DNA from 3 places in the Bradyrhizobium sp. 154 genome. Region 2 is predicted to be linked to each of the others. Evidence: riboswitches for the same ligand, from Rfam matches in the RefSeq annotation. Region 2 holds a riboswitch; each other region holds the start of a gene.
The links. Region 2 has a riboswitch for cobalamin ahead of IVA92_RS12590 (DUF1636 domain-containing protein). Riboswitches for the same ligand answer to the same signal wherever they lie in the genome.

Region 1: linked by a shared signal. The riboswitch ahead of IVA92_RS22905 (TonB-dependent siderophore receptor) and the one ahead of IVA92_RS12590 (DUF1636 domain-containing protein) in region 2 are both predicted to bind cobalamin.
Region 3: linked by a shared signal. The riboswitch ahead of metE (5-methyltetrahydropteroyltriglutamate--homocysteine S-methyltransferase) and the one ahead of IVA92_RS12590 (DUF1636 domain-containing protein) in region 2 are both predicted to bind cobalamin.

Annotation. Positions count from the first base shown of each region.
Region 1 covers NZ_JADPKG010000101.1:30,817-43,037, forward strand. The annotation lists gene IVA92_RS22870 (heavy metal translocating P-type ATPase) at 1-344, opposite strand, end outside; gene IVA92_RS22875 (OpgC domain-containing protein) at 344-1,423, opposite strand; partial or broken gene IVA92_RS22880 (CusA/CzcA family heavy metal efflux RND transporter) at 1,510-4,672, opposite strand; gene ihpB (divalent metal ion exporter adaptor subunit IhpB) at 4,665-5,663, opposite strand; partial or broken gene ihpA (divalent metal ion exporter subunit IhpA) at 5,660-6,920, opposite strand; gene IVA92_RS22895 (hypothetical protein) at 6,974-7,330, opposite strand; gene IVA92_RS22900 (GDCCVxC domain-containing (seleno)protein) at 7,954-8,163, opposite strand; cobalamin riboswitch at 8,511-8,706, shown strand; gene IVA92_RS22905 (TonB-dependent siderophore receptor) at 8,814-11,090, shown strand; gene IVA92_RS22910 (PepSY domain-containing protein) at 11,093-12,221, shown strand, end outside.
Region 2 covers NZ_JADPKG010000050.1:88,765-100,985, reverse strand. The annotation lists gene cobD (threonine-phosphate decarboxylase CobD) at 1-283, shown strand, start outside; gene IVA92_RS12600 (cobyric acid synthase) at 272-1,720, opposite strand; gene cobO (cob(I)yrinic acid a,c-diamide adenosyltransferase) at 1,733-2,368, opposite strand; cobalamin riboswitch at 2,409-2,630, shown strand; gene IVA92_RS12590 (DUF1636 domain-containing protein) at 2,722-3,096, shown strand; gene cobW (cobalamin biosynthesis protein CobW) at 3,093-4,127, shown strand; gene cobN (cobaltochelatase subunit CobN) at 4,127-7,375, shown strand; gene cobG (precorrin-3B synthase) at 7,372-8,535, shown strand; gene IVA92_RS12570 (precorrin-8X methylmutase) at 8,535-9,164, shown strand; gene IVA92_RS12565 (precorrin-2 C(20)-methyltransferase) at 9,167-9,898, shown strand; gene cobJ (precorrin-3B C(17)-methyltransferase) at 9,895-10,629, shown strand; gene IVA92_RS12555 (cobalt-precorrin-6A reductase) at 10,605-11,351, opposite strand; gene cbiE (precorrin-6y C5,15-methyltransferase (decarboxylating) subunit CbiE) at 11,350-12,221, shown strand, end outside.
Region 3 covers NZ_JADPKG010000034.1:269-5,507, reverse strand. The annotation lists gene IVA92_RS35955 (DUF6538 domain-containing protein) at 1-315, opposite strand, end outside; gene metE (5-methyltetrahydropteroyltriglutamate--homocysteine S-methyltransferase) at 1,244-3,559, opposite strand; cobalamin riboswitch at 3,659-3,858, opposite strand; gene IVA92_RS07780 (aminotransferase class V-fold PLP-dependent enzyme) at 4,035-4,421, opposite strand; gene IVA92_RS07775 (hypothetical protein) at 4,506-4,751, opposite strand; gene IVA92_RS07770 (4Fe-4S binding protein) at 4,815-5,018, opposite strand.

The DNA of each region.
Region 1 (12,221 bases), on a different contig from region 2:
GCGAGCATTCCCTTTCGGGTACGCCACCAGGCGGTGGCATCGTCGTCACTCGAACGGGTCTCCTGAGCGGTTTTTCTTCCTTCGCCCGCGAAACCGTCGCTCTCGGCGCTGGCCACCCGATAACCAAGACTGGAAATCCGATTCCCGATGTCGTCGCGATCGAGGCCGTCGTGTCCCACAGTGACGGTGCCACCGGGGACGGAAACGGACACGTCGGTGACGCCGGGCATCCGAATCAGAGCGTTCTCGATCTTGGTTGCGCAGCTTGCGCAATCCATGCCCTCCACCCGCAGGCGCGTGGTCTCCACCGACACGACTCCCAGATCCGTTTCTCTGTTGATCATCACGCTGTCCTTAAGGGTCGAGAGCTAGAGGACGATCTGACGTCCTTGATCCAGGTTCGGTAGCTTGCGACTGCCGTCATCGTGCAGATGCCGCCCAAAGCCACGAGCATCTGGAAGGCGATCGATCCGCAGACCAGCTCGATCAGGAAGTGCCCGATGAAGGACAGAAAGATGCCGATGCAGAACACCTCGAGAGAACGCTCGCCGCAGATCGACGCCGGTCGCAACAGCGGCGATGTCAGCCATGAGGCGTCGCGCGGTACGAACCTCGCTACGATCAGGGCGAGCGCGAGAAAATGCAGGATCCGATAAGGAGCCAGATTGGTCTTGTCGTTCGGGACGAAGACATCGACGAGCGCCTCCGGCATCGCGTCCGCGAAACCGAGACGAGCCGCCAGCGTGACGACTAGCCCGAGGAGCAGAAAAAGCGCTGCCGACAACGCGGCGGCCCGAGATCCGATTAGGTGGCCTATCGTCTCGGTCCGATCGAGCGCAACCCAAGCGCCGATCACGAAGAGAAACTGCCAGGCGAACGGATTGAAGTACCAGAACCCCTCCGGGTAGCTGGGAAGATTCCAGCCGAAGGCGCGGGCGGCCGCGTAGATCGCGAAGGATGTCGCGAGCGCCAGGTTGCGCGAGCGGACGAGCAGCCACAGGACCGGCGGAAATGTCGCCATCAAGGCGATGTAGAGCGGCAGGACGTCCATGTTGAGCGGCTTGAATTCCAGCAGCAGCCCGTGCTTCAGGAATTCGATCGGATCGGCGATCAGGCGACGGATGTTGAACTCGTCCAGAAGGTGCGCGTGGCCGTGGCGCTGGGCGACGTAGCCGATGCTCGCGACGTAGAAGACGAACAGCAGGATGTGCGCGACGTAGATCTGCCAGGCGCGCGCCATGATGCCGACGGCCGCGACGAGGAAGCCCCTTGTCGCCATCGTCCGCGAATAGACGTACGTGACCGTGTAGCCGGACACGAAGACGAACAGATCCGCCGCGTCGCTGAATCCGTAGTTCTTCATCGTGACCCAGGCGACCACGTTGCTGGGAATGTGGTCGAGGAAGATCGCCCAGTTCGCCAACCCGCGGAAGAGGTCGAGCCGGATATCCCGGCGCGCCGGATTCGCCGCCCTTTCCGTCGTGCCGTCTCCTCTGCTACCGGTGCCGGCGCGGAGTCCTTCCGGAACAGCACGTAGAGGGCCGGCAGCACCAGCAGCGTCAGGATCGTAGAGGAGATGATCCCGCCGATGACGACGGTCGCCAGCGGCCTCTGCACCTCGGCGCCGGCGCCCGTCGCGATGGCCATCGGAACGAAGCCGAGCGAGGCAACGAGCGCGGTCATCAGCACGGGTCGCAACCTGGTCACGGCGCCTTCATGGACGGCCTCGAGCACCGGTTTTCCTTCGTGTCGGAGCCGCTCGATGAAGGCGATGATGACCAGGCCGTTGAGGACGGCGACGCCCGACAACGCGATGAAGCCGACGCCAGCGCTGATCGACAACGGGATACCCCGCAGCAGCAGCGCCAGGACGCCGCCGGTGAGCGCCAGCGGCACGCCGCTGAACACCAGAAGCGCATCGGCCAGCGATCCCAGACTCATGAACAGCAGCAGCAAGACCAGCAGCAGCGCCACAGGAACCACGATCGTGAGCCGTTTGGTCGCCGAGACCAGTTGCTCGAACTGGCCGCCCCAGCCGATCCAGTATCCGGCCGGGAGCTTGACCTTCTGCGACACCGTGTCCTGCGCCTCGGACACGAACGAGCCGAGATCGCGCTCGCGGACGCTTGCGGTCACGACGATGCGGCGCTTGCCGTTCTCGCGGCTGATCTGGTTCGGGCCGGGCGCGGAATCGACGGTTGCGACCGACGACAGCGGCACGTAGCGCGGCTGTGCGCCCGCCGCCGCAGACAAAGCGGTCTTCGTGAGGGCCGGCGTGCCGGCCTCTTCCGCCGGCAGGGGTATCGGGATCGCCCGGATCGCCTCGATATTGCCGCGCAGCCGCTCCGGAAGACGCACGACGATGTCGAACCGGCGGTCGCCTTCGAACAGCTTGCCGACGCCCTTTCCGCCGACGGCGATTTCCACGATGTTCTGGACGTCGCCGACGCTGAGGCCGTAGCGAGACAGTGCGCGCCGGTCGAGCTTGACGGTGAGGATGGGCAGACCGGCGACCTGCTCGGTCTTCACGTCGGTCGCCCCGCGGATGCCCTGGATCACCGATTGCACTTGCTTGGCGGCGCCCTGCAGCACGTCGAGATCGTCGCCGAATATCTTCACGCCCACGTCGCTGCGGACGCCCGAGATCAGCTCGTTCACCCGCAATTGAATCGGCTGCGAGACCTCATAATTGCTGCCCGGGATGTCGTTGGCCGCCTTCTCGATGTCTTCGACCAGCTCCGGCTTCGTTTTCTCGGGGTCCGGCCACTCGCTGCGCGGCTTAAGCATGACGTAGCCATCGGAGATCGACGGGGGCATCGGATGGGTGGCGACTTCGGCCGTGCCCGTTCGCGCGAAGAACTCCTTGACCTCGGGCAGTTGCTGGATTCGCCTCTCCAATGCCATCTGCAGGTCGAGCGCCTGCGTCAGGCTCGTTCCGGGAATCCGGATCGCGGCAAGAGCGACATCGCCCTCATCGAGGCTCGGAATGAACTCGCCGCCCATGCGGGTCGCCGCGAAGACGCTCGCCCCCACCACCACGACCGCCGCGAACGCGACGACGCCGCGGAATGCGATCGCCCGGTTAAGGAGCGGCAGGTAGACGCGCTTGGCGGCGCGCATGAAGAGGTTCTCCTTCTCCGACACCTTGCCCGTGACCACGATGGCGACCGCGGCGGGGACGAAAGTGATCGAAAACAGGGCTGCGGCGGCGAGCGCCATCAGCACGGTCAGCGCCATCGGCGTGAACATCTTGCCCTCGACTCCGGTCAGCGTCAGGACCGGCAGGTAGACGACCGCGATGATCAGCGTTCCGAACAGGCTGGGCTTGATGACCTCGACCGAACCGTGACGGATCGTCTCCAGCCGCTCCCTCAGGTTCAGCAGGCCGCCCTTCTGATGCTGCGCTTCGGCAAGCAGGCGCAGGCAGTTCTCGACGATGATGACCGCGCCGTCCACGATGGTGCCGAAATCGATGGCCCCTAAGCTCATCAGGTTCGCACTGACCCTCGTCTCGACCATGCCGGTGACGGTCATCGCCATCAACAGCGGGATGAGGCAGGCTGTCACCAGCGCCGCGCGAAAATTGCCCAGGATCAGGAACAGCACGATGATGACGAGGATCGCGCCCTCGACGAGGTTTGTTTCGACCGTCTTGATCGTCGCCTCGACCAGATGCGTCCGATCGTACACCGCTCGCGCAACCACGCCCTCCGGAAGAGACTTGGCGATGTCTCCCAGCTTGGTGGCCACCCGTTGAGCCACCGCCCGGCTGTTCTCGCCGATCAGCAGCATGGCGGTGCCGAGCACCGTCTCCTGGCCGTTGAGGGTCGCGGCGCCTGTGCGGAGGTCCTTGCCTTCGGTGACTTGCGCCACGTCCTTGACCCGGACCGGCACGCCGACGCGCGAGCCGATGACGATGTCCTCGATCTCCGCGATATTGGCGACCTGCCCCGGAGTCCGGACCAGGTATTGCTCGCCGTTCTTCTCGATGTAGCCGGCGCCGGCATTGGCGTTGTTGGCGGCCAGCGCGGTCATCACGTCGCGGAAGCCGAGCTTGTAAGCCATGAGCTTGCCGGGATCCGGCAGCACGTGGAACTGGCGCTCGAACCCTCCGATGGTGTTGACCTCGATGAGGCCCGGAACGTTGCGGAGCTGCGGCTTGATCCCAGTCCTGGATCGTGCGCAGGTCGCTTGGGGTGAATTCCTTGCCGCCCGGCGCCTTGGCGCCGTGTTTCGCCTCGACCGTATAGAGGTAGATTTCGCCGAGGCCGGTGGCGATCGGCCCCATCGCGACTTCGACGCCGGCGGGAAGCTGGTCCTTGACCTGTTGGATGCGCTCGTTGACGAGCTGGCGGGCGAAGTAGATGTCGGTCCCGTCCCGAGAGACGACCGTGACCTGGCTCAGGCCGTAGCGCGACAGGGACCGGGTGTATTCGAGCTTGGGCAGGCCACTCATCGCCGTCTCCACCAGGAACGTGATGCGCTGCTCGGTTTCCAGCGGCGAATAGCCGGGCGCCTGCGTGTTGATCTGGACCTGCACGTTCGTGATGTCAGGCACGGCGTCGATCGGCAGCCGCGTGAAGTTCCAACCACCGAAGGTCAGAAGCCCGAGCACGAAGAGGATCACCAGCCAGCGCTGGCGGATGGAGAACTCGATGAGGCGCTCAATCATGCTCTGCCTCTCCCTTGCCCATCTCGGCCTTCACGACGAATGAGTTTTCGGCGACATACTTCTCGCCCGGCGCTATGCCTGCACGGACTTCCACGAACTTCTGGTCGGAATCCCCGAGCTCGACGGGGCGTGCTTCGAGCTTGTCGTCGTCTTCGCGCACGAACACGACCGTCTTGTTCTCGAAGGTTTGGATCGCGCCCGCGTGCACCGCGACCGGCACCTTCCGCTCGGCAAGGACCAAACGAGCGGTCACGAACAGGCCCGGCCGCAGCCGTCCGTCGCGGTTCGGCAAGATCACCCGCGCGATGGCCGTCTGCGTTTCGCTTGCCCCGACGGGCGCGAGATAGGAGATCTTACCCTTGATCTCGCTTGCGGCGTCGTCGGGATCGATCAGCACCTCGTCGCCGATCCGGACGCGCCTGAGATCCTGACGATAGATGGAAAGATCGACCCAGATCGTTGACAGGTCCGCCACGACGAAGGCCGGCTTCTGCTCGGACACGTATTCGCCGAGCGAAATCTGCCGGTCGATCACGGTGCTGGCCATCGGCGCCTTGAGATCGTACACGGTGAGGCTTTGGTTGCTTTCGATCGAGGCGAGCAGGTCGTCCTTGGCGACCACGTCCCCGATGCGCCTCTTGATGCCGCGCGCGATGCCGGGGAAGCGCGGAGTGACCTGGACCACGGTCTCCTGGTTGGCGCGTAGCACGCCGTTGAACGACAGGGTCTCCGTCAGGGTGGCCGGGCCGGCTTCGGCGAACGTCGCGCCGGCAGCCGCAAGCTTGACGTCGCTGATCACGATGCGGTCGGCGCCGTGCTCGTCCTTCTCCACGTGCTCGTTGCCGCCCTTGGCCTCTTTGGCTCCGCTGCCTTCATGCTTTTCGACGTGCTGCGTCGCGGCGGGAGCATCGGCCGGCATGAGCCAGCGATAACCGAACGCGCCGGCGGCGGCCGCGACCACGGCCATGACGATTGCGCTGGAAGTTCTCATCGTGCGCTCTCCCGCGCCAGGACGAAGGGATTGCCGACGAGCCCTTCGATCGTCGCAACCGCGACATGGTAGTTCTGCAACGCCTCCTGCTCGCGCACGCGCGCTTGCGTGACGTTGGCCTGGGCATCCAACACTTCGAGCAGAGAAAAGCGTCCGGCGCCGTAGCCCTGCTCGATCTCATTGGCGGCTGCTTGGGCCTTGGGAATACCGGACTCGCGCAGAACCGCGAGCTCCCGCAGCGAGCCCTGCACGGTATCGTAGGCCCGCCCCGCGACGACGAGGAGGGTGTTGCGGTTCGCCTCACGCTCGGCTCGCGTTTTGGCCAGGCTTTCCTGGGCCGACAGGATATTGCCCTGGTTCTGATCGAACACCGGGATCGGCACCGACAGGGTCAGCCGGACGGCGTCGTCGTTGGTTTCGTTGAAATGCCGCCAGCCGGCGGCGAGACGGACGTCCGGGTAAGGCTTCAGCCGCGCCAGAAGAAGTTCGGCATTGCGCTGGGCGTAGACTGCATTCCACCTCACCAATTGCGGGTTCGCGTCGATGGCCGCGATCACTGCCTGGAACGACGGCGCCCGAGCGGTAGCATCCAGACGTCCGGAGACGCTGGCGAACTTCGGTGAGGTCTCCCCTATGACCACCCTAACTCGCGACGGGCGCTGGACAGGCTGGCTTTGGTGCGCTCGCGATCGGCCTTCACCAGGGCGGCGGCGACTTCGTCTCGGCAGGCGACGACGCGCCGGCGTCCACCCTGCGCTGGAGCAAGGGCGTCAGACGCTCGAGCGCGGCGACCTGCTCGTCCAGGATCTGGATGCGCCGCTGCAGCCCGAGCACGTTCAGGAACGCGATCGCCGTCTCGGCAAGGATCTGCAGGCGCACCGCCTTGCGTTCGATCGTGGCTCCTTCCACACCTGCCTGCCCGGCGGCGATGCGGGCCTCGCGCTTCCCGAAGAGCTCGAAGAGCTGGCTGATCTGCAGCGTCGTCTCGGCCGACTTGGTGCCGCGGTAGATACCGGATCCGAAAGAATTGTCCTGTTCGTAGGACAGTTCCGGATTGAGCAGTGCCCCCGCCTGGATGCGCTGGCCGGCGGCGATCCCGACGTCGCGCTCGGCGGCCGTCAGACGCGGACTGGTCGCGAGCGCGCGCTGCAGCGCCGCTCCAAGGTTGAGGGTCTGCGAATGCGACACCGCGCCCAACCAGGGACTGACCAGCAACGCCGTCGCGCACGCGAAACGCGTGACGCACTTTGGAAACATGGTGAAAACCTGACGAAAGACGGATCTAGGGCGCGATGCGCCCAGCGGTCATTTCAGGTCAGGAATTTCGGGGGCGGTGGGTCGATTCCGGGCGGCAGACCGCGCCGAACGACCTGCAGCGTGGGTACCATCTCTATCGGGCGCATCACGGCTACCGCTGCAATCACTGGGGCCGGAACGGAGACGGAGAAGCAGCCGTGACAGTGATGGTCGGCCAAAACGCCCTTGTCGGAATGGCCGATGCCCTTGTCGGCGAAGGAGACGACAACATTGGGCGACGAATTTGTGACATCCAGATCGCACACGCCGTGAAGCACGCCGGCGATCAGGTAGGTCGCGATCACAAATATGGTCATCGCACCGCGCAGCGAGCGCGGCAGGATACGGCCAAATCTGAAGGAAAGGGTCACTCGGGGTTCCGATCGATCGGGCGATGACCAGTACCATGCACTAGGCCGGGGTGTCGATCCGCAACAGTGTTAACATCCTTATGATCCGGGAACCGGGGGCTCAAGTCACGGGAGGGAACGCTTGACGGAATAGGCGGCAGCTCTGAGCTCCAGCTGCCTCGCGCACGGCAAGGGTGCCAAATAGTCCGAGAGGCTCGCGCGAAGTGTGGATCGATGCTGCATGCTCCCTCCTGTCGTGTATCGTGTCTGCTTGATGAAGTCGGCGATGCGGTCGGCCACGTCTTCCGCGGAAGAAATGATGTTGACCCGGCCGCCGCTCGAATCGACGGCGGTCCACTCAGGTCGATCCAGCGCCCGATCGTTCTACGTCGACAATGGAAAGCAGTTGCCGCTTTGGAAGGACTTGCCTCATTTCACGTACTGGCTGATCCCGATAGCTGTCGGGGTACCGTTCATCGTTCGTTCACTTCTATGGGCCCCGTTAGCGCGAGCTCGCGGCGGAATTCCCACGTGATTAGGGCAAGAGCGACGGCGCAGCAATTGAGGTCCGGACCCCAACGCCGATCGCGTTATTCTCGCGCGAAAGCCCGTGCACTCATCGGCACACGCAGGAAATCGGCAAACTACCCGCAGCAAGCTCCCTTGCCATTCTCTTGGATCGGTGGGCAAGGCACGGTGCCATAGGAGCAGAACACGCAGCAATTGCCCGATTTAGGCTTCAGCCGGGTGCCGCATCCGCGGCAATCGTAAAAGAATTGGCAAGCGTCGGTCGGCATCGTCTCAATGGATCGATGGCCGCATGACGGGCAAATGAGAGTGGATTCGACGTGCATGCCCTCTAACGTAGCATCGCGCGAGCCAGTTTCCAACGATCATCGCCTGGTTGATCCCGGAGGGCACCTTAACGGCAACGATACGAAGGATACGTGCGGAGCTTTGAACGGCATTGGAGTTGTCACCGACGTCGAACGTAGTGTGCGTCGTGATCGCGACCTCGTCGGCCTGTGCGCAAGCAGTAGACCTCACCACGCTCACCGCTGCAACCAATTCATAAGGGATCGATGCGTGATCTGACATGCCATCTCCCGCGGTGTCGAATCCTCGACTTGGCCTGATGATCGGCGCCACGCGCTGACTTCTGCCGCAGCGAAACATCCAATTGACAGCCGTTTGCAAATAAAACTAGGGTGACAACGACGGTTCTCCTTCGGGAGATCAATAGGGAATACGGTGCGGGGATCCCCCAACGCCGTGGCTGCCCCCGCAACTGTAAGCGGTGAGCCTTCGCCAAACGCCACTGGGCCTGCGGACCTGGGAAGGCGGCGAGAGGTAACGACCCGCGAGCCAGGAGACCTGCCGTCGGTCGTGGTCACACGCGAGCACATTGGGCGGGGTGTCCTGGTGGGTGTTGGGGCTGCCTTCTTCTTGAGGCAGCGGCCAAGCTGCGTTCGCGGTGACGTGCCACGTTATCGCGAGTCTGTTGATGACCTCCCGTACAATCTTCGCGCCGCGGTATCGCCGCGCGATTCTGCGCTCAGCTGCATTCTCCTGCCTGGTTTTGTCGACCGACGGCTGGGCACAGTCCGAAAGGACGGTCCAGACGCTCGACCCCGTTGTGGTGCAGTCGCCGGCAACGTCGCCGAGGGCCCAAAGCACCCGACGCAGTTCTGCGACCGCCAGCGCCGCGCGTTTGCGCCAGCAGCGCAACATAGCTGTCAATACCGGTACACAGGTTGCCGCGCCGGCTGGTCCTGTCTTCGCCGCACCGACGCTCAACCTCACCGGCGCGAGCACGGCCGGCAGCCGGCTCGGCCTGACGCGACTGCAGACGCCAGCCAGCGTGGAGGTGATCTCCGCTGAAACCATCGCCGAACGCGGCCAGCAGAACATCGTCGACGCGGTGACGCAAAACGCCACCGGCTTCACGGCGAGCCCGGCACCGGGCAATGGCGGCGTCTCGTTCAATACCCGCGGCTTCACGGGCCTTGGCTCCGTCATGACGCTGTATGACGGCACCCAGCTCTATATCGGCGCCGGGACGGTGGCCTTTCCGTTCGACACCTGGTCGACCGAGCGCATCGAGGTGCTGCGCGGCCCTGCGTCGGTGATGTACGGCGCGGGCGCGGTCGGCGGCGCCATCAACGTGGTTTCAAAACTGCCATTGTGGGTCCCTCGCAATCAGGCCGAGATGTCGCTGGACAGCAACATGACCCGGCGAATTGCGGTGGACAGTGGCGGTCCGGTCAGCAAGGACGTCGCCTATCGGATCACCGCCTCCGGCAACATGTCGGATGGCTGGGTCGATCGCGACGACACCTCGAACGTCGCGCTTCATGCCGTGATCCAGATCAAGCAGAACGACGACGTCACCTGGACACTGTCCACGGACTACGGTGACCGCAACCCGTCGCGCTACTTCGGCACGCCGCTGATCAACGGCAGGCTCGATGAATCTCTCCGCTTCAAGAATTACAACGTCAGCGACAGCCACATCCGCTACCAGGATAGCTGGAACCAGGTGAAAACTGAATGGCAGGTGGCCGATGGAATTTCGGTTCAGAACACGCTTTACTATCTGAACTCCAAGGGACATTGGAAGGACGTCGAAAGCTACGCCTATAACCCCGCCACCGGCCTGATCAACCGCAGCAGCTATATCGAGATTTTTCACGATCAGCAGCAGGTCGGCAATCGCATGGATGCGAAATTCCGCGGACATGTCCTTGGCATGGCCAATGAGTTCGTCGCAGGTTTCGACGTCAACAGCATCAATTTTACCCACACCAACAATTCACCTTACGGCGGCTCGTCGTCCGTCAACCCATTCAGTTTCGCTCCAGGCGTATTCAACAGCCCGAACCCCACAGTTCCCGGCTATGGCAGCGTAACCAACCAGTACGCGCTGTTTGCCGAGAACAGGCTGTCGGTCACCGAGCAACTGTCCTTGATTGCCGGCATACGTCAGGATGAACCGACAATCGCGCGCACCGACTATGTCTCGCCCGCCAACAGCTTCGAGAAATCGTTCTCTTCGACGACCTGGCGCGCCGGCGCCGTCTATGCACCGGTCAAGGATCTCGCTTTCTATGCCCAATATGCCACCGCGGCCGACCCGGTCGGAGGGCTCGTCTCACTGTCCTCCGCAAACAAGAACTTCGACCTGGCGACCGGCAAGCAGGTCGAAATCGGTGTCAAGCAATCGTTCTGGGGCGGCCGCGGCGAATGGACCCTGGCCGGCTATGAGATCGTGAAGAACAACCTGCTGGCACGCGATCCCAACATTCCGTCGCTGACCGTCCAGGTCGGCCAGCAGTCATCGCGCGGCGTCGAAGCGTCAGTCGGTTTCCTGCTCGATCATTGCTTGCGCATAGATGCCAATACCGCCTTCCTGCGCGCGAAATACGATGACTTCGTGCAGGCGGTGGGCGGCGGAAGCGTGAACTATGCCGGCAACGTACCGGTCAATGTGCCGCAGAACGTCTCCAATATCTGGGCGACCTGGGCCTTCGCACCGAACTGGTCGGCCAACGCAGGCGTGCAGATCGTCGGCAAGACCTATGCCGACAACGCCAACACGGTGACGCGCCCGGCCTACAACATTGTCAATGCCGGCGTGCAGTGGAAGCCCGACCTCAACACCACCGTGTCGTTCCGCATCTACAATCTCTTCGACGAGATCTACACGACGTCGGGCGGCACTACTCAGTGGCTGCTCGGCATGCCACGCACGGCGCAGCTCGCGGTCAACGTGAAGTTCTGAGCGTGTCACGGACCCTCAAACGCACACTCCGGCGGTGGCTGTACATCGGCCACCGCTGGGTCGGTATCGTCACCTGCCTGTTCTTCGCCATGTGGTTCATCTCCGGCGTGGTGATGATGTACGTGGCTTTTCCCGGCCTTTCCGACAAGGAAAGGCTGGCAGCGCTCCCTGATGTCCAATGGGAGAAGGTGGCGCTGTCGCCGGACGACGTGATGAAAGCCGCAGGCGCGACGCGCTATCCGCGCGACCTCCGGCTTTCGATGCTGGCCGACGAGCCGGTGTATCGGATCACCGGCTGGGACGGCAAGCGACAGGCGATCTCTGCAGCCGATGGCCGGATCATCACCGGCGTCTCCGAACAGCAGGCGCTCGCGGTCGCACAACATCATCCCGCGAGCAGATCACCGCAACTCGAAGACATCATCGATCGCGACCAATGGAGCGTAACGGCCCGTTACGATCCGCTGCGGCCGCTTTACCTCATTGCGCTCGGCGACGATGCGGGTACCAGGCTCTATGTCTCCTCGCGCTCCGGCGAGATCGCGCTCGACACCAACCACACCGAACGGGTCTGGAACTGCCTCGGCTCGATCCCGCACTGGATCTATCCGACCGTGCTGCGCAAAGATGGGCCGCTGTGGCGGCTGGTCGTGCTCTGGATCTCCGGTATCTGCCTGATCATCGGCGTCACCGGCATCTGGATCGGGATCCTTCGCGTACGCCTGAAGCGGCGCTATGCCAGCGGCAGGATCACGCCTTATCGTGGCTGGATGGCCTGGCACCACGTCACCGGCCTGATCGCGGGTATCTTCGTGCTGACCTGGACGTTCTCCGGTTGGCTTTCGCTCAATCCCGGCGAATATTTCGCAAGCCGCAACATGACGCGCGAGGTGCTGCAACGCTATGCTGGCCATGATACGCCGACGATTGCGACGAAGCTGCCAACACCGCAATCCGCCGCCGTCGAAGTGCGCTTTGTCTGGCTTAATGGCAGCCCGATGATGATCGCCGCATCGCGTGATGGCACGCAAAGACCGCTGGATGTGACGTCGGGCCAATTCGCAACGCTTCCGCAGGATCGCCTCTGGACTGCCGCAACAAAATTGCTGCCGCAAGCGCGCGTCGTGGAAC
Region 2 (12,221 bases):
CCGCGCCTTGCGCGACGATGCCTGGGCTGAGGCTACCTCAGCGCGGCTCGCACGCGACTGTGTTCGGCTCGACGCCATGGCGCAGTCGCAAGGCTGGACGCTTATCGGCGGCACGCCGTTGTTTCGTCTTTACCAGACACCTAACGCGCTGGCCGCGCAGGAAAAGCTCGCGCGCGCCCAGATCTGGTCGCGCGTTTTCGCGCGAGAGCCGGCATGGCTGCGCCTCGGGCTTCCCGGCAGCGAATCCGAATGGACGCGCCTTGCCGAGGTGCTAGCGGGCTAACGCGAGCAGGCCTTCGACGTCGAGATGCCTTTCGATGTGATCGGCGAGGGCATCGAGCGCGCTCTCGATCCTGGCATGATAGGGCTCGTTACCCGCGGGAATATCGAGCTTTGCCAGATATGCCTTGCGGAAATCATCCGACGTGAACAGGCCGTGCAGATAGCTGCCCTGGACGCGGCCATCGCGCGAGATCGCGCCTTCCGGCTTGCCGTTCAGTTTCGCAAATGGCCGCGCGCGATCGGGCCCGTCGGTGTGGCCGATGTGGATCTCGTAGGCCTCGATCGCCTGGTCGGTGGCGGCGTGCAAGGCGGAGACGCGTGTCAGCGTCTTCTGCGGCCTCATCACCGTTGTCACGTCGAGCAGCCCGAGACCCGGCGTGTCGCCCGCAGGTCCCTCGATGCCGTCAGGGTCGGCAACGCTGTGTCCGAGCATCTGATAGCCGCCGCAGAGCCCGAGCACATGGCCGCCCCGGCGGTGATGCGCCACGAGATCAATGTCCCAGCCCTGTGCTCGCAGGAAGGCGAGATCGCCACGAGTGGATTTTGAACCGGGGATGATGACCAGCCTCACATCGCCGGGGATTGCTTCGCCCGGACGCACCATGACGAGATCGACGCCGGGTTCGAGCTTGAGCGGATCGAGATCGTCGAAATTGGCGATCCGCGACAGGGCGAGGCAGGCGATCTTGCATTGGCCCGGCTTGCGCGCGTCGCGCAGGCCCAGCGCGTCCTCGGCCGGCAGCTCGCCGGCGCGCGCGAACCAGGGCAGCACGCCAAAGCCGCGCCATGCGGTTTTCGCTTCGATCAGCCGGTAGCCGTCATCGAACAGCGTGGGGTCGCCGCGGAACTTGTTGATGACGAAGCCCTGGATCATCGCGGCATCGTCAGGGTCGATGACCGTCCTGATGCCGACAAGCTGGGCGATGACGCCGCCGCGGTCGATGTCGCCGACCAGCACGACCGGCACGTTGGCCTTGCGCGCAAAGCCCATATTGGCGATGTCGGCCTTTCGCAAATTCACCTCGGCCGGGCTGCCCGCGCCTTCGACCAGCACCAGATCGGCGCGCGTCTTCAAGCGCGCGAAACTCTCCAGCACGGCGCCCATCAGCGAGGGCTTCATCGCCGCATAATCGCGCGCACGCACCGTTGCGATGCGCTTGCCATGGACGATGACCTGCGCGCCGACATCGGTCTCCGGCTTGAGCAGCACCGGGTTCATGTCGGTGTGCGGCTCGACGCGAGCGGCGAGCGCCTGAAGCGCCTGGGCGCGGCCGATCTCGCCGCCGTCGACGGTGACGGCGGCATTGTTCGACATGTTCTGCGGCTTAAAAGGGAGCACGCGCAGGCCGCGCCGCATGAAGGCGCGCGCAAGGCCCGCGACGATGAGCGACTTGCCCACGTCCGAGCCGGCCCCCTGGATCATCAGCGCGCGCGCCATGGCGAGATCGTATCAGAACTCGACGCCGGCTTGCGCCTTGATGCCGGACCGGAAGGGATGCTTGACCAGCGTCATCTCGGTAACGAGATCGGCGATCTCGATCAATTCGTCCTTTGCGTTGCGCCCGGTGAGCACGACATGCGTCATCGGCGGCTTTTGCGTCGTCAGGAATTCGACCACCTCGGCGATGTCGAGATAGTCATAGCGCAGCGCGATGTTGATCTCGTCGAGCACGACCATGCGCAAGGCAGGATCGCGAATCAGCTCCTTGGCCTTGTCCCAGCCGGCGCGCGCGGCGGCGATGTCGCGGGCGCGGTCCTGCGTCTCCCAGGTGAAACCTTCGCCCATGGCGTGGAATTGGCAGAGGTCGCCGAAATGGCCAGTGAGCAGGCGGCGCTCGCCGGTGTCCCAGGCGCCCTTGATGAACTGCACCACCGCGCAGGGCAAGCCATGGGCGACGCAGCGGACGATCATGCCGAAGGCCGAGGACGACTTGCCTTTGCCGGCGCCGGTGTGGACGATAACGAGGCCTTTTTCGCCGCTCTTGGTCGCCATGATCTCGTCGCGGGCGGCCTTCTTCTTTGCCATTTTCGCGGCGTGGCGGGCGTCGGTTTCCTCGCCCGTTTGGATATCCGGTTCAGGCGTCATCGTATCCGGTCCTTCGGCTTGACAAGTGGCGGCCACCGGCAAATGGTGGGTCTGCGCTGGTTCCTGTCCTATGACAGGCGAAGAGGGAATGCGATAGGGTCCGAATTGGCAAGATTTGGGTCCAAAATGCAGCCGCCCCCGCGACCGTGACCGGAGAGATGCCCGAAGCCACTGACCCCTAACGGGATCGGGAAGGCGGGGATCGAAGGGCAAAAGCCCTGCTCCGCAAGCCGGGAGACCTGCCAGCGCGGACGATTTTGGACCGGCGGACGGGGTGTTCCGCGACGGGGAAACGGGCCTCTCACAATGGTCCGTGCGCCTCTTCGCCTCCCGCTGTTATTCTGGAAGAGGCGATGACGGTCACACTTCACGTCTGCATTACCTGCCGTGCCGGCGAGACGCTTGGCGAAGGCGACGTCACGCCGGGCAAGCGGTTGCATGGCGCGATCCTGGACGCCGGCGTGCCCGACGGCGTCAATGTGGTTCCGGTCGAATGCCTCTCTGCCTGTAGCCAGGGCTGCTCGGTCGCGCTGAGTGCGCCGGGTCGCTGGTCCTATGTCTATGGCCGCCTGTCGGAGACGAATGCGCGCGACGTGGTCGCGGGCGCTGCGGCGTATGCGGCCGCGCCCGACGGCCTCGTGCCCTGGCGCAGCCGTCCCGAAATCTTCCGCAAGCAGTCGCTTGCCCGCATTCCCCCCCTTGCCGTCGTGCCGGAGGCCGCCGAATGAATTCGCTCGCAAAAGTCCCGGTCACTGTGATCACCGGTTTTCTCGGCTCCGGCAAGACGACGCTGATCCAGCATCTGCTCGCCAATGCCGGCGGCAAGAAGCTCGCCGTGCTCGTCAACGAGTTCGGCAGCGAGGGCGTCGACGGCGAGATTTTGAAGTCGTGCGCTGCTGCCAATTGCCCGGAGGAGAACATCATCGAGCTCGCCAATGGCTGCATCTGCTGCACCGTCGCTGACGATTTCATTCCGGCCATGGAGCAATTGCTGGCACGCCCCGTGAAGCCCGATCACATCCTGATCGAGACCTCGGGCCTGGCGTTGCCAAAACCGCTGCTGAAGGCCTTTGACTGGCCGGAGATCCGCTCGCGCATCACTGTCGATGGCGTGATTGCGCTGGCCGATGCAGAGGCTGTCGCTGCTGGCCGCTTCGCGCCGGACCCGATTGCAGTCGAAGCGCAGCGCGCGGCGGACGACAATCTCGACCACGAGACGCCGCTGTCGGAAGTGTTCGAGGACCAGATCGCCTGCGCCGACATCGTGCTGCTGACCAAGGCCGATCTTGCCGGCAGCTCAGGGATAGAAGCCGCCAAGGCGGCGATCACCGCCGAGATGCCGCGCCGCGTGCCGATGCTTCCCATCACCGACGGCGCGATCGATGCGCGCGTCATCCTCGGTCTCGGCGCCGCCGCCGAGAGCGATCTTGCCGCGCGTCCCTCGCATCACGACGGCGAGGAGGAGCATGAGCATGACGATTTTGCCTCCGTCGTGATCGACCTGCCGGAAGTTGCCGATATCGATGCGCTGGTCGCCTCCGTTCAGCGCCTAGCGCGCGAGCAGAACGTGCTGCGCGTCAAAGGCTATATCGCAATCGCGGGCAAGCCGATGCGCCTCTTGCTGCAGGCGGTCGGCGAGCGTGTGCGCCACCAGTTCGACAAGCCCTGGGGCGCAGGTGTCAGGCAATCGAAACTCGTCGTGATTGGCGAGCACGGCGATATTGACGAGGCCGCGATCAGGTCAGGGCTAGCAACCTGATGCACGTCGTTTTCCGCGAGAGCCGCGGTCTTGAGGAGACCGCGACGCCAAGGGACATCGGCCAGGACCCGGCCGATCTCGTGGTGCTCTCATATTCGGATTCCGATCTTGCCGCGTTTGCGGCCGGCTGGCGGCGCGGCCGTACCAGCCTGCCGTCGCTGCGGCTCGCAAATCTTGCGGAACTGCGTCATCCGCTCTCGGTCGACACCTATATCGAGCGCACGCTCTCCCATGCGCGTGGCATTCTGGTACGTCTGATCGGCGGTGAATCCTATTGGCCGTATGGTCTCGCGACGCTCCAGCAACTTGCTAAGGACCGCAACATCGTGCTGGCCGTGCTGCCGGCCGACGGCCGTGACGATACGCGGCTCGACGCGTATTCGACCTTGCCGGTCTCGACCCTGCGCCGGCTCAAGGTGCTCTGTGACACGGGCGGCCCGGTCGCGGCCCAAGCCGCGATCGCGCAGCTCGCGCTGGCCTCGGGCCTCTATGCCGGGCCAGTCGTCGGCGAAATGAATGTGCCCGAGACGGGATTTTATGATCCCGCGCGCGGCGTCATTGCTGCGCCGACGGGCGGCGAGGGGAAGCCGCACGCGCTGGTGACGTTCTATCGCTCCTATCTCACCGCTGCGGACACCGGGCCGGTCGATGCCTTGATCGCCGCGCTGCGCGAGAAGGGTTTTGGTGCCTATGGTGTCTTCGTCACCTCGCTGAAAGCCGCGGCCGTCGCCGATTGGCTGCGCGCGCATCTCGCGCGAGATCCTCCTACGGCGATCGTCAATGCGACGGCGTTCTCGGCCGTAGGCGACGATGGCACGACGCCGTTTGACGTAGCCCCGTGTCCGGTGTTCCAGGTTGCGCTCTCGACGGCACGGCGCGAGGATTGGGCTACCTCGCTGCGCGGCCTCTCGCCGGGCGACCTCGCGATGCATGTGGTGCTGCCCGAGGTCGATGGCCGCTTGTTCGCGGGCGTGGTGAGCTTCAAATCCGCTGCGGAGCGCGATCCCGATCTGCAGTTCTCCCATCTTGCGCATCGCGCTGACGAGGAGCGGGTGAAGGCCGTCGCCGCACGGGTTGCGGCCTGGCGGCGGCTCGCCGAGACGCCGGCCGCCAAGAAGCGTCTGGCGATCGTGCTTTCGAACTACCCGGGCCGTCCACACCAGATCGCGCATGCGGTTGGCCTCGATGCGCTGGCGTCCGTCGAGGTCTTGCTGTCCGACCTCGCGGAGACGGGCTTCGATGCCGCGCCAGTTCATGCGCTCGGCGAAACGCTGCTGAGGCAGCAGCTGACCTGGAGCGTCGCTGAGTACCGCACGGCGCTCTCGCGTCTGCCGCAAGCATTGCAGGATGATCTCGCACAAGCTTGGGGTGCGCCGGAGGATGATCCGAGCTGTCGCGACGGTGCGCTCCACTTCGCCGCGATTCGGTGCGGCCAGTCGATCATCGCGGTTCAGCCCGAGCGTGGCGATGCAACCACGCGCGATGTCGACTATCACGATCTCGCCCGCACGCCGCGCCATGCCTATGTTGCGTTCTATCTGTGGCTTCGAGAGCAGGGCTGTGACGCCGTCGTGCATATGGGCGCGCACGGCACGCTGGAATGGCTGCCCGGCAAATCCTTGGCGCTGTCATCGAGCTGTTGGCCGGAAGCCCTGATCGGCGATCTGCCGGTCATCTATCCCTTCATCGTCAATGATCCTGGCGAGGCCGCGCAGGCCAAGCGGCGCATCGGCGCCGTCACGATCGGCCATCTGCCGCCGCCCCTTGCCGCATCCGTCGTCCCGGAGGGCTTGCGCCGGCTCGAACGGCTTCTGGACGAATATTCCACTGCCGATGGTCTTGACCCCGCCCGCCGCCAGCGGTTGATCGCGGCGATCCGCGACGAAGCCCGTGCCGCGGGCCTCGAAGACGATCTTGGCCTCGATGCATCGGCCGCACCAGCCGAAGCGATTCCACGGATCGATCGTTTCGTCTGCGACATCAAGGAAAGCCAGTTCGGTGACGGCCTGCACGTGTTCGGCCGCGGCGCCTGCGGCGACGCGGAGCGGGACGCCCTGCGCGCCGCGCTTGCGGGGCAGCGCATTGCGCCGGGGCCATCGGGCTCGCCCTATCGCGGGCGCCAGGACGTGCTGCCGACCGGGCGCAATCTCTTCGCCGTCGATCCACGCGCGGTGCCGACGCCGTCGGCGCATGCGCAAGGCATCAAGCTCGCGGAAGAGCTGCTGCGCCGTCACTTGCAGGATCATGGCGACTGGCCGAAGGGGCTCGTGGTCGATCTCTGGGGCTCGGCGACGATGCGCACCGCAGGCGAGGAGTTCGCGATGGCGCTGCATCTGGCCGGTCTTGCGCCGCACTGGGACCACGCCTCCGGGCGCGTCACCGGCTACGACATCATCGCGCCGGCCGAGCTCGGCCGCCCCCGCATCGACGTGACGCTGCGCGTATCGGGCCTGTTCCGCGACGTCTTTTCGGGTCTGGCGCAATTGTTCGAGGCTGCGTCCGAGGCGCTCGCAAACCGCGACGAAGAGGGTGAGGAGAATCCCTATCGCCACCGTGCGCCACGCGTCTTTGCGCCGCGGCCCGGACAATACGGCGTCGGCTTGTCAGCGATCCCTGATACCTTCACGCCCGAGACGCGTGATGCCGCCGGGGAAGCGTGGCTGTCGGCATCGTCCTGGGCGTTCTCGGCGGATGGCGCGATCAAGCCTGATCGCGCCGGCATCGAGGCGCGGCTTGCGTCCGCCGATGCCTTCGTCCATGTCCAGGATCTGCCAGAGACCGATCTTCTGCTCGCCGCGGACTATGCTGCGCATGAAGCGGGGGTCGCCGCAGCTGCGGCACATCTCGGCGCGGCAGGACCATCGCTCTATCACATTGACACGACGCGTCCCGAGCAACCGCACGCGCGCTCGCTGGCCGAGGAAATCTCCCGGGTCGTCCGTGCGCGCGCGGCCAATCCCGCCTGGATCGACGGCATGATGCGCCACGGTTTTCGCGGCGCGGCCGAGATCGCCGCGACGCTCGAGCACATGGCCGCCTTCGCGCATCTTGCCGGCGCCGTGCCGCCGCATCTGTTCGATCTCTATTATGACGCGACGCTTGGCAACGCCGACGTCCGCGCTTTCATGGCGCGCGAAAATCCGGCGGCGGTCGCAGCAATGGAGACGTGCTTCACGCGATTGCATGACGCCTCGCTCTGGCGGACGCGCCGCAATTCGATCGCCGCTGCGTTGAAGGAGGCCTCATGAGCGCTTCCGCGGTCAAGGGCTGGTGTCCCGGCGCGCTGCGGCCGATGCAATCGGGCGACGGGCTCGTGGTCCGCGTGCGCCCGTTCGGCGGTCGCCTTGAAGCGGCACAGGCTTCCGGCCTTGCTGATCTGGCCGAACGCTTCGGCAATGGTCTCCTCGACGTGACGAGCCGCGCCAACCTCCAGATCAGAGGTGTCAGGGACGAAGGCCACGGTCCGCTGCTCGACGGCCTTGCGCGACTGGCGCTGCTCGATCCCGATGCCGATATCGAATCCCGGCGCAACATCCTGGTGACGCCGTTCTGGAACGAGGGCGACGACACGCAGGCGCTCGCCGCCGAGCTCGAAGAGGCGCTTGCCGACAGCGCGCTCAAATTGCCCACAAAATTCGGCTTCGCCATCGATGACGGGACCTCGCGCGTGCTCGCCGGCGACTCCGCCGACGTGCGCATCGAGCGCGATCGTGCGGGCCGGCTTCTCGTGCGCGCCGATGGTGCGAGCTTCGGTCGTTCCGTCGGACGCGGAGACGTCGTGAGCACGGCGCTCGCGCTCGCAGACTGGTTCATTACCTCCGGCGGGGTCCGCAGCGGGCGAGGGCGCATGGCGGCCCACATCGCTTCCGGTGCGGCATTGCCGGGGACCTTGCGCGGCGAGACCGAACCTGCCTCCGTGATGGCTGCGCTGCAGCCCGGACATTATCCGCAGGGCGCCATGGTCGGGGTCGCATTCGGGCAGATGCTGCATACGACGCTGCATGAATTCGCCGGTTGCGGACATGCTCTGCGCATGACGCCATGGCGGATGGTCTTGAGCGAGGGCAAGCGTGCGATGCCGAACGGGGCGGGTCTCATCACCGAACCCTACGATCCCGCGCTGCGCGTCATCGCCTGCAGCGGCGCCCCACGCTGCCGCGAGGCGCATGCCGACACCCGCGCGCTCGCCGCCGCGCTCGCGCCGCGCATTGCACCCGATACGCGGCTTCATGTCTCTGGCTGCGCCAAGGGCTGTGCGCATTCCGGCGCCACCGCGGTGACGCTGGTTGCGACCGGTGCCGGATTCGATCTCGTGCGCGGTGGATCGGCCCGCGATGAGCCCGCTCTGCGCGGCCTGAACCGCGATGACATCGTCAGCGATCCCTCCATTCTGGTGGGAGGGCACTGATGCCGCACAGTTACGAGACCGACGGCGCGGCGATCTACCGGCAGTCCTTTGCGACCATCCGCGCCGAGGCTGATCTTGCGCGCTTCTCGCCGGACGAGGAGCAGGTCGTGGTGCGGATGATCCACGCCGCCGGCATGGTCGGCCTTGAGGCGCATATCCGCTTCACGCCCGGCATGGTGGCCGCTGCGCGCGCGGCCTTGCAGAATGGCGCGTCGATCCTGTGCGACGCGCGCATGGTCTCGGAAGGAATCACGCGCGCAAGACTTCCTGCGGCCAACCCGATCATCTGCACACTCGGTGATGCCACCGTGCCGGCGCTGGCGCAGTCCATGCGCAACACGCGCTCGGCTGCGGCGCTGGAGCTGTGGAGGCCACATCTGGGCGGCGCGATCATCGCGATCGGCAATGCGCCGACTGCGTTGTTTCATCTCCTCAACATGCTGGAGGACCGCGACTGCCCGCGGCCCGCGGCGATCATCGGCTGTCCGGTCGGCTTCGTCGGTGCCGCCGAATCCAAGGCCGCGCTGATGGCCGATCCGCCGGCACCTGCGCTGACGGTCGAAGGCCGCCTCGGCGGTTCCGCGATCACGGTTGCCGCCGTGAACGCGCTGGCGAGCGGGAGCGAATAGTCATGGGACGCATCATCTGCTGCGGTCTCGGCCCCGGCGATCCCGATTTGATGAGCGTGCGCGCCGACCGCATGGTGCGCGGTGCCAGGCACGTCGCCTATTTCCGCAAGAAGGGAAGGCCGGGTCAGGCGCGCCGCATCGTCGAGGGCATGCTTGCTGCCGACATCACCGAATACCCCATGGAATATCCCGTTACGACCGAGATCGCCTTCGACAGCCCCGGCTATGTCCATCTGCTCGCCGGCTTCTATGACGAATGGGCCGAGCGCCTGGCGCGGCTTTCGCGCGCGGTCGACGTCGTCGTGCTCTGCGAGGGTGATCCCTACTTCTACGGCTCTTTCATGCATCTGCATACGCGCCTGCAAGGCCGCGTCGAGATCGAGGTGATCGCGGGCATTCCCGGCATGGTCGGCTGCTGGAACGGCGTGGGACAGCCGATTGCGCTCGGCGACGATGTGACGACGGTGCTGATGGGGACGCTTGGCGAAGACGAACTCGAGCGGCGCATGCGCAATTCCGATGCACTCATCATCATGAAGACCGGCCGCAATCTTGCAAAGGTGCGCCGCGCGCTTGCATCCGCCGGACGGCTGGACGATGCCTGGCTGGTCGAGCGCGGCACCATGCCCGGCGAGCGCATCGCGCGGCTCGCCGAGGTCGATGCCGCCGATTGTCCCTATTTCGCGATCGTGCTGGTGCACGGCAAGGGCCGGCACCTGGACGCCGCCGAATGACGGGCACGCTGACTATCGCAGGGCTCGGCCCTGGCAGCGACGCGCTGGTGACGCCGGAAGTCTCCGCCGCGCTCGCGGCCGCGACCGACATTCTCGGCTATGCGCCTTATGTCGCCCGCGTCCCGCCGCGACCGGGGCTTGCACTGCACCCGTCGGACAATCGCGAAGAGCTGCAGCGCGCAAGCGAAGCCTTGCGGCTTGCCTCGGAAGGCGGCCAGGTGGTCGTCGTCTCCTCCGGTGATCCCGGTGTGTTCGCGATGGCCTCTGCCGTGTTCGAGGCGCTCGAGCAGGCACCGCAATGGCGGGAGCTGCCTATTCGCGTGCTGCCCGGCATCACCGCCATGCTGGCGGCGGCTGCCCGCGCCGGCGCGCCGCTCGGCCATGATTTCTGTGCGATCAATCTCTCCGACAATCTGAAGCCCTGGGCGGTGATCGAGAAGCGCCTGCGGCTTGCGGCGGAGGCCGATTTTGTCATTGCGATGTACAATCCGCGTTCGGCGAGCCGCGCGGAGGGATTTGGCCGCGCGCTTGCGGTGCTGAAGGAGTCCGGTTGCGGCGAGCGCCTGATGATCTTTGCCCGCTCGATCAGCGCGCCCGATGAAAAGATCGAGACCGTCGCTCTGAACGAAGCGACACCCGAGATGGCCGACATGCGCACGCTGGTGATCGTGGGCAATTCGCAGACCCGCCGCGTCGGCCGCTGGGTCTATGCGCCGAGGCAGGTCCGATGACCGAGCCACTGCATGACCTCGGAAACGCTCTCCACCCGCAACCGCTCGGGCAGGTTTGGTCGCGAGATCATGATCACGGGCAGGCCGAGCATGCGGGCCGCATCGATCTTGGCGCGCGCACCGTCTCCGCCGGAATTACGGGCAACGATCCAAGTGATCCCGCGCTCCCGCATCATCTCCAGCTCGCTATGAAGCGTGAACGGCCCGCGCGACACGATCACGTGGGCCGGAAAGGGCAGGGTTGTTTCGGGGGGATCGACGAAACGCAGCGTGTAGCGATGCTGCGGCGTCATCGTAAATGGCGCGATGTGTTGGCGGCCGATGGCGAGGAACACTTTGGCCGGCCTTTCGGGCAGCGTTGCGACGGCGGCGTTGACGTCGACGACCTCGATCCAGTTGTCGCCAGGCGCTTTGGTCCAGGGCGCTCGCTCCAGCGCAATCAATGGCGTGCCCGTCTCCGCGCAGGCTTCGACCGCATTGCGGCTCATCTCCGCCGCGAATGGGTGGGTCGCGTCGACCACATGCGTGATGCCTTCATGACGAAGGTATTCGGCAAGCCTGCCCACGCCGCCGAAGCCGCCGATGCGGGTCGGCAGCGGCTGATCGGCAGGCGCGCGGGTGCGACCGCCATAGGAATAGACGGCCTTGATGCCCGCGCGCGCGATCGCCGCAGCCAGCAGGCTCGCATCGGCTGTTCCGCCCAGAACGAGGGCGCGCATCATGGCTGATCCCTGGCTGACCATCATCGGTATCGGCGAAGATGGCCTTGCCGGGCTGTCCGAAGCAAGCCGAAAGGCGCTTGCCAAGGCAGAAACCGTCTTCGGCGGCGAGCGCCATCTCGCGCTTGCGCAAGTTGGCAGCCGCGGCCGTCCGTGGCCGGTGCCGTTCGATGCAGATATCGTGCTGAGCTGCCGCGGCCGGCCGACGGTGGTGCTCGCCTCAGGCGATCCGTTCTGGCATGGCGCCGGCGCAAGTCTTGCCGACAAGCTGCAGGCTGGCGAGTGGATTGCGCACTCCGCGCCGTCGACGTTCTCGCTCGTCGCTGCGCGGCTCGGCTGGCGTCTGGAATCCGTGATCTGTCTTGGACTTCACGCTGCGCCATTCGAACGTCTCGTGCAGCATCTGGCGCGCGGGGCGCGGATCATCTGTCTCGTGCGTAATGGCAAAGCGGCCGGCGATCTCGCGAACTGGCTGACCGAGCGCGGCTGGGGCCCTTCCGCATTCTGGACTCTCGCCGCGCTTGGCGGGCCGAATGAAAGCGTCAGAGAGTATCGCGCTGAGAGCTTTACGCGCGCTTCGTCCGGAAATCTCACTGCGGTTGCGCTGGAGACGAAGGGAGGGCAGGGGCTGTCTCGCGGTTCGGGCCTGCCGGACGATCTCTTCGCTCACGACGGCCAGATCACCAAGCGGCCGATGCGCGCCTTTGCGCTCTCGGCGCTGGCGCCGTGTCCCGGCAGGACGCTGTGGGACATCGGCGCCGGTTCGGGCTCGATCTCGATCGAGTGGGCGCTGTGCGGCGGAACGGCGGTGGCCATTGAGGCGCGTGATGATCGGGCTGCCAACATCCGCAGCAACGCGGCCGCGTTCGGACT
Region 3 (5,239 bases), on a different contig from region 2:
GCTGTCCGCCCACACGCCATAGAGTTCGCCCGCTAAAGCCGTGGCCTGCCGGTGGGTTAAACGCACGGGGGCGTCATTCCGGAGCGCCTCCCATATGATCGCTAGACTGGCCGCAGCGAGCGCGTGACGCCTCTTAGCTTCATTTGGCTCTGCCGTGCGAAGAGAGAACCGGACGGCCTGAGCGCCCTCGCTGGGCGTCACGAAAACGAAGCCATCACCGAGCGGAATCGCCAGTTCGAAACCGACCGCCTTGCGCCGGACATCAGCCGGAATGCGTTGCACGAAAAGTGGAAAGCGAGACCCGTCCCGGCGCATCGGCCGAACAACCCTAAACAGCAATGTTACGCCCCATTGTTACACAGTCGGGGCCAACGCAACACTCTGATTGGACTTATCTATCTGGATTTGTTTGATATCCAGAATTGTATGGTGCCCAGGAAAGGACTCTGACCTCCAAGTCAGGACCGGACACTACTCCGGTCGAATCGCGCCAGTCACGCGGTCCGCGCCATGCCTGGGGCACCAAAAAAGCCCGGCCTCCTCCGGAGGCCGGGCGAAAGTCACGCAGGAACGACGCTGCTTTATGCATCGCACCAGCTTTCGTCGGTAGGGAGGACTTACCGGCGATCGATTTCGGCGAGGGCATTCGCCGTCAAACAAGGAGAAACGGATATCACTCCGCGCGAAATTTGGAGCCGCTTGCCTTCCGCTCCTGTCGGAAACTTCACGACTTGTCCACCACTCGCCCGCTGTCCGGTTGGGACGTCAGTGCCTTGATCGAGCTGGGATCCTTCGCGCAAGCGGTTTGGCTGCCGTGCCCTGAAACACAAGCGGCAGTTTGCCGTCGCGCAGCAGCATTTGGCACGCCCCCAAAAACCAACAACGCTCGATTACCTTTCCCGAAGAGCGTGCCAGGACGCGAATTTCGTATGACGTTCCGTAAGGACGGTAAAATAGATTGTTGTGATGGGACGCATCCACGCGATGGATAAATGAAAAAGTAGGGCTGTGCTTCGCGTGGAGCGTTAATGACGTCGCAATATGTGACCTGATCGGACGTCGCCGGCATGCTGTCGGCCGTCGGGTCGAGAATCGAGCTTGTCGCCGGCTGTATGCGACCGCCTCCGCCGGCGCCCGCCGGCATTCCGAGGCGCTGGGAACTTTGGGAGCTCGCAAGGACATCGTAAGCCCCCAAAGCGCGTGCATCTTGTTCACAAACGCGTTGGCGAAACGCTCCGCACCATCATGGCTCAGCCCGCAACTCGCGTGCGGCGGCCACCATATTGACGAGCGCGGGACGCACCTCCTCCCAGCTTCGAGTTTTCAGTCCGCAGTCGGGATTGATCCAGAGCTGCCGATCGGAAACTCGCTGCCGCGCCAACACAATCAGCTGCTTGATTTCCGCCGCTGCGGGAATGCGCGGTGAATGAATGTCATAGACGCCGGGCCCGATCTCATTGGGATATTTGTAGCTCTTGAAGGCCTCGAGCAATTCCATCTTAGAACGGGACGTCTCGATTGAAATGACGTCAGCATCCATTGCTGCGATCGCATCGATGATTTCGTTGAACTCGGAATAGCACATGTGGGTATGGATCTGAGTTCCGTCGGCGACAGCGGACGAGCAAACGCGGAAGCTGTCCACTGCCCAATCGAGATAGTTCCTCCACTGCGATTTGCGTAGCGGCAATCCCTCCCGCAACGCAGCCTCGTCGATCTGGATCATGGTCGCTCCAGCCGCCTCAAGATCGATCACCTCATCTCGGATCGCAAGAGCGATCTGACGGCATGTCTCGCTCCGCGAGATGTCGTCGCGGACAAACGACCAGTTCAGGATCGTCACCGGTCCGGTCAGCATAGCCTTGACGGGTTTCTTGGTCAGAGACTGCGCGAAGCGCCACCATTCAACGGTCATCGGCTTCAGCCGGGAGACATCTCCGAACAGGATAGGCGGACGAACGTACCGCGATCCATAAGACTGAACCCAGCCGTGCTTGGTGAAAGCGAATCCCAACAGCTGCTCGGCAAAGTATTGAACCATGTCATTGCGCTCGAACTCACCGTGTACGAGCACGTCCAGGCCGATATCTTCCTGCCACTGCACGGTACGGGCTGTCTCCGCTTTCAGAAGCTGCTCGTACTGCGCGTCATTCAGCGCTCCCCGCGCATGAGCCGCACGCGCATTCCGGACGTCGACCGTTTGCGGGAAGGATCCGATGGTTGTCGTTGGAAACATCGGCAATGCGAACGCGGCCCGCTGGACGTCGGCACGCTGGGTGAACGCACTGCGACGGCGACGCATGCTATCGTCGATCGCGACCATTCGTCCGGCGACATTCGCATTGTGGATCTCGGGCGATGTTTCGCGGGTCACGGCTGCGTTCTCGGAAAGCGCAAGTTCATCGGCCACCTCGGCAGCATGGCCGGCCAGCGCTTTGCCCAATATCGAAAGTTCCTTGATCTTCTGAACTGAGAACGCCAGCCACGTCTTCAGATTGGGATCGAGATCGGTCTCTAGCTCAATGTCGATCGGAACATGAAGCAGCGAGCAGGAAGGAGCAATCTGAACACGGTCCCTGCCCAGCTTTTTGACAAAAGGGGCAAGTTGGTCGAGCAGCGCCGCAAGATTGGAGCGCCAGACGTTGCGACCATCAACGACGCCTAGCGAGACCACGAGATCTCTGTGGGCTGTGGCGACAATTGCGTCCAACTGGTCGGGTGCCCGAACCAGATCGACATGAAGCCCGGCAACGGGCAAGGCAAGGGCTGTTTCAAGATTGTCGCCGATAGCGCCGAAATAAGTGGCCAGCATGATTTTAAGGGCCGGCACAACCTTTGCGAAATGAGCATAGGCCCGGCGGACAGCCGCCCGCGACGCTTCGTCGACGTCCATCACCAGGCATGGCTCGTCGAGCTGAACCCATTCAGCACCGCGCGAGGCTAGTTCGCGGAGAACATCGACATAAACTGGGAGGAGCCTATCAAGCAGCGACAGCGGATTGAATGCGGGATTTCCGCTTTTGCCGAGCTTCAGGAAAGTGACTGGGCCAACTAGGACGGGGCGCGTTTGGTAGCCGAGGCTTTTTGCCTCCTCATATTCCTCGATCGGCTTTCGAGAGGAATACTTAAAGATCTGATCCTGGTGAAATTCCGGCACCATGTAGTGGTAGTTGGTATCGAACCACTTCGTCATTTCCTGTGCGGCTACGCCAGGCCCATGCTGAGTGTGATCACCGTCCTGAGCGCCACGTGCCATGGCGAAGTAGGTCTTGAGCGACACAGGACCTTCGGTCCAGCCGTAGACGTCGCGAATGGCTCCGACCATTACGCTGGTATCGAGCACCTGGTCGTAGAGCGAGAAGTCATTCGAAGGAATGACCGTCACACCGCAGGATTTCTGCCGTGCCCAATTAGCGGCACGAAGTCCACTCCCCGCCTCGAGGAGCTCGGCTTCGCTGGAGTTTCCCGCCCAGTAGCTCTCGAGCGCGAACTTGAGTTCGCGTCGTGGGCCGATGCGTGACGTCCCCAATGTGGCAACGGGAAGCGAAAGAATAGACATAGATCAGACCCCATAATTGGGACAAAGGCCATGGCGGACGCATGCAGCGAATATCGCGTGAGCGACAGCTGCTTGGCGCACACCGGGACACCCCGCCCGTGGACGATATATTGTCGAGGCAGGTCTCCTGGCTCGCGGGTCGTCGCTGCTGTCCGGCCTTCCCGAAGCCGCATGGCTTCAGTGACTTCGTTGGACAGCGGCTCGCCGCTTACAGTTGCGGGGGCAGCGCCGGCATTGCACCGGCTCCCTCTTAGCTCTGGATCAAACGAAATCCGAAGACCACGACGGCTGGCATTAGACGCACGAGGATCGATCCGTCAACCTACTAAGTGTTGCCGCGATATTGCCCAAGCGATTGCCAGCTGTACCAGGTAGGGCACAACGGTCTTACTCCCGGCCTGGTAAAAACGCGTGGATCTGTGAAGCCTCCGCTTATGAATGCGTCCGCTCAACACCCTCTTGGCGTAGTCGTGAGCTAACGCGAGCAGAACGAACGCACTGGGCGCTTCGACATCTGCGTGATCGCGACAAGCCTGGTCTTTTCCGTCAGCAGCTTCTCGAACTCGCCCGTGAGGAAGTTGCGATCATGCTCGGCCGACATCCGCTTGAACACAGCGCCATGAGGCTCCTTAGGAATTGCCAAGGCCGGGATTGCTCCAGGATCGCACGGATGATCAGGTCGGACTGCCTGTGTTCGGCGGACCCCGCGACGAGCCGCGAGCTCGATCGCCTCCGTGGCGTTGGTCAAGATGATCTCCTCGGTGCGCCAAGCACTTACGTGCTGAGCGACTATGGCGCGCGCCTTCGTTGTTTCCGTCGCCGCTGGCGAGTAGTGCAGCCTGGATGTTGGCCTGCGCGACATCGCCGGAACAGTTCCGGACGTCAGGATGCACGCTGACTTGCGAAACTGGAGTGAGCGGGGCGAGCGCGGGCGGCGGGAATCCTGCTATGAGCCTAGGCTCATGCACGCGTGCATGGTGACCACGGCCAAGCGGATGCCGAGCTTCTCGCACGTCATCAGGATCTCCGGACCGATCTCGTCGCGCATCGAGACCGTCTCTTCGGCTTCGAAGTGACGTAGCTTTAGATATCCTGCAGAGCCCTTCGAGGGCTTCTCGGAATCGATCGGCGCCTTAAGGTCATAACGATGTTGATCGACCTCGATCCGCCCCACGCGGTCGGCGGCCTCCACAAGCGCGACATCTACTACTTCGTTCGCGAAATCGAGCGGTGAAGCCTTCTGGACGCGGGCTGCTTATGCTGTCTTCGACGGGACACAGGTGTCAGGCACCGGACAGACCACCGCACATTGCGGCCTGTCGGAATGGCCCTCGCACTCCGTACACTTTTTGACATCGATAACGTAAATGTCGCGCTTGAGGCTGATCGCCGCGTTGGGACACTCGAACTCACATGCCCCACAAACGGTGCATTGCGAAGCGACGATCTTGTAAGCCATGCCTTCCGACTCCTTAGGCGAGCGATGCCATTGGCGATCCCTTTCAAATGCCGTGCCAAGGACGGACGCGCTCAATGATGGGCAATTTGCCCAAAGGTGCTGTCCCGGGTCTGAGACCATGCTACATCTGCGACAGCAACGGGCCACTTCAATTTCAAGCTATGCGAGCCCTCAGGCCCTACTCCGAGAGCCAGTCGCGACTCGACCGCTGGGAGCTTCCG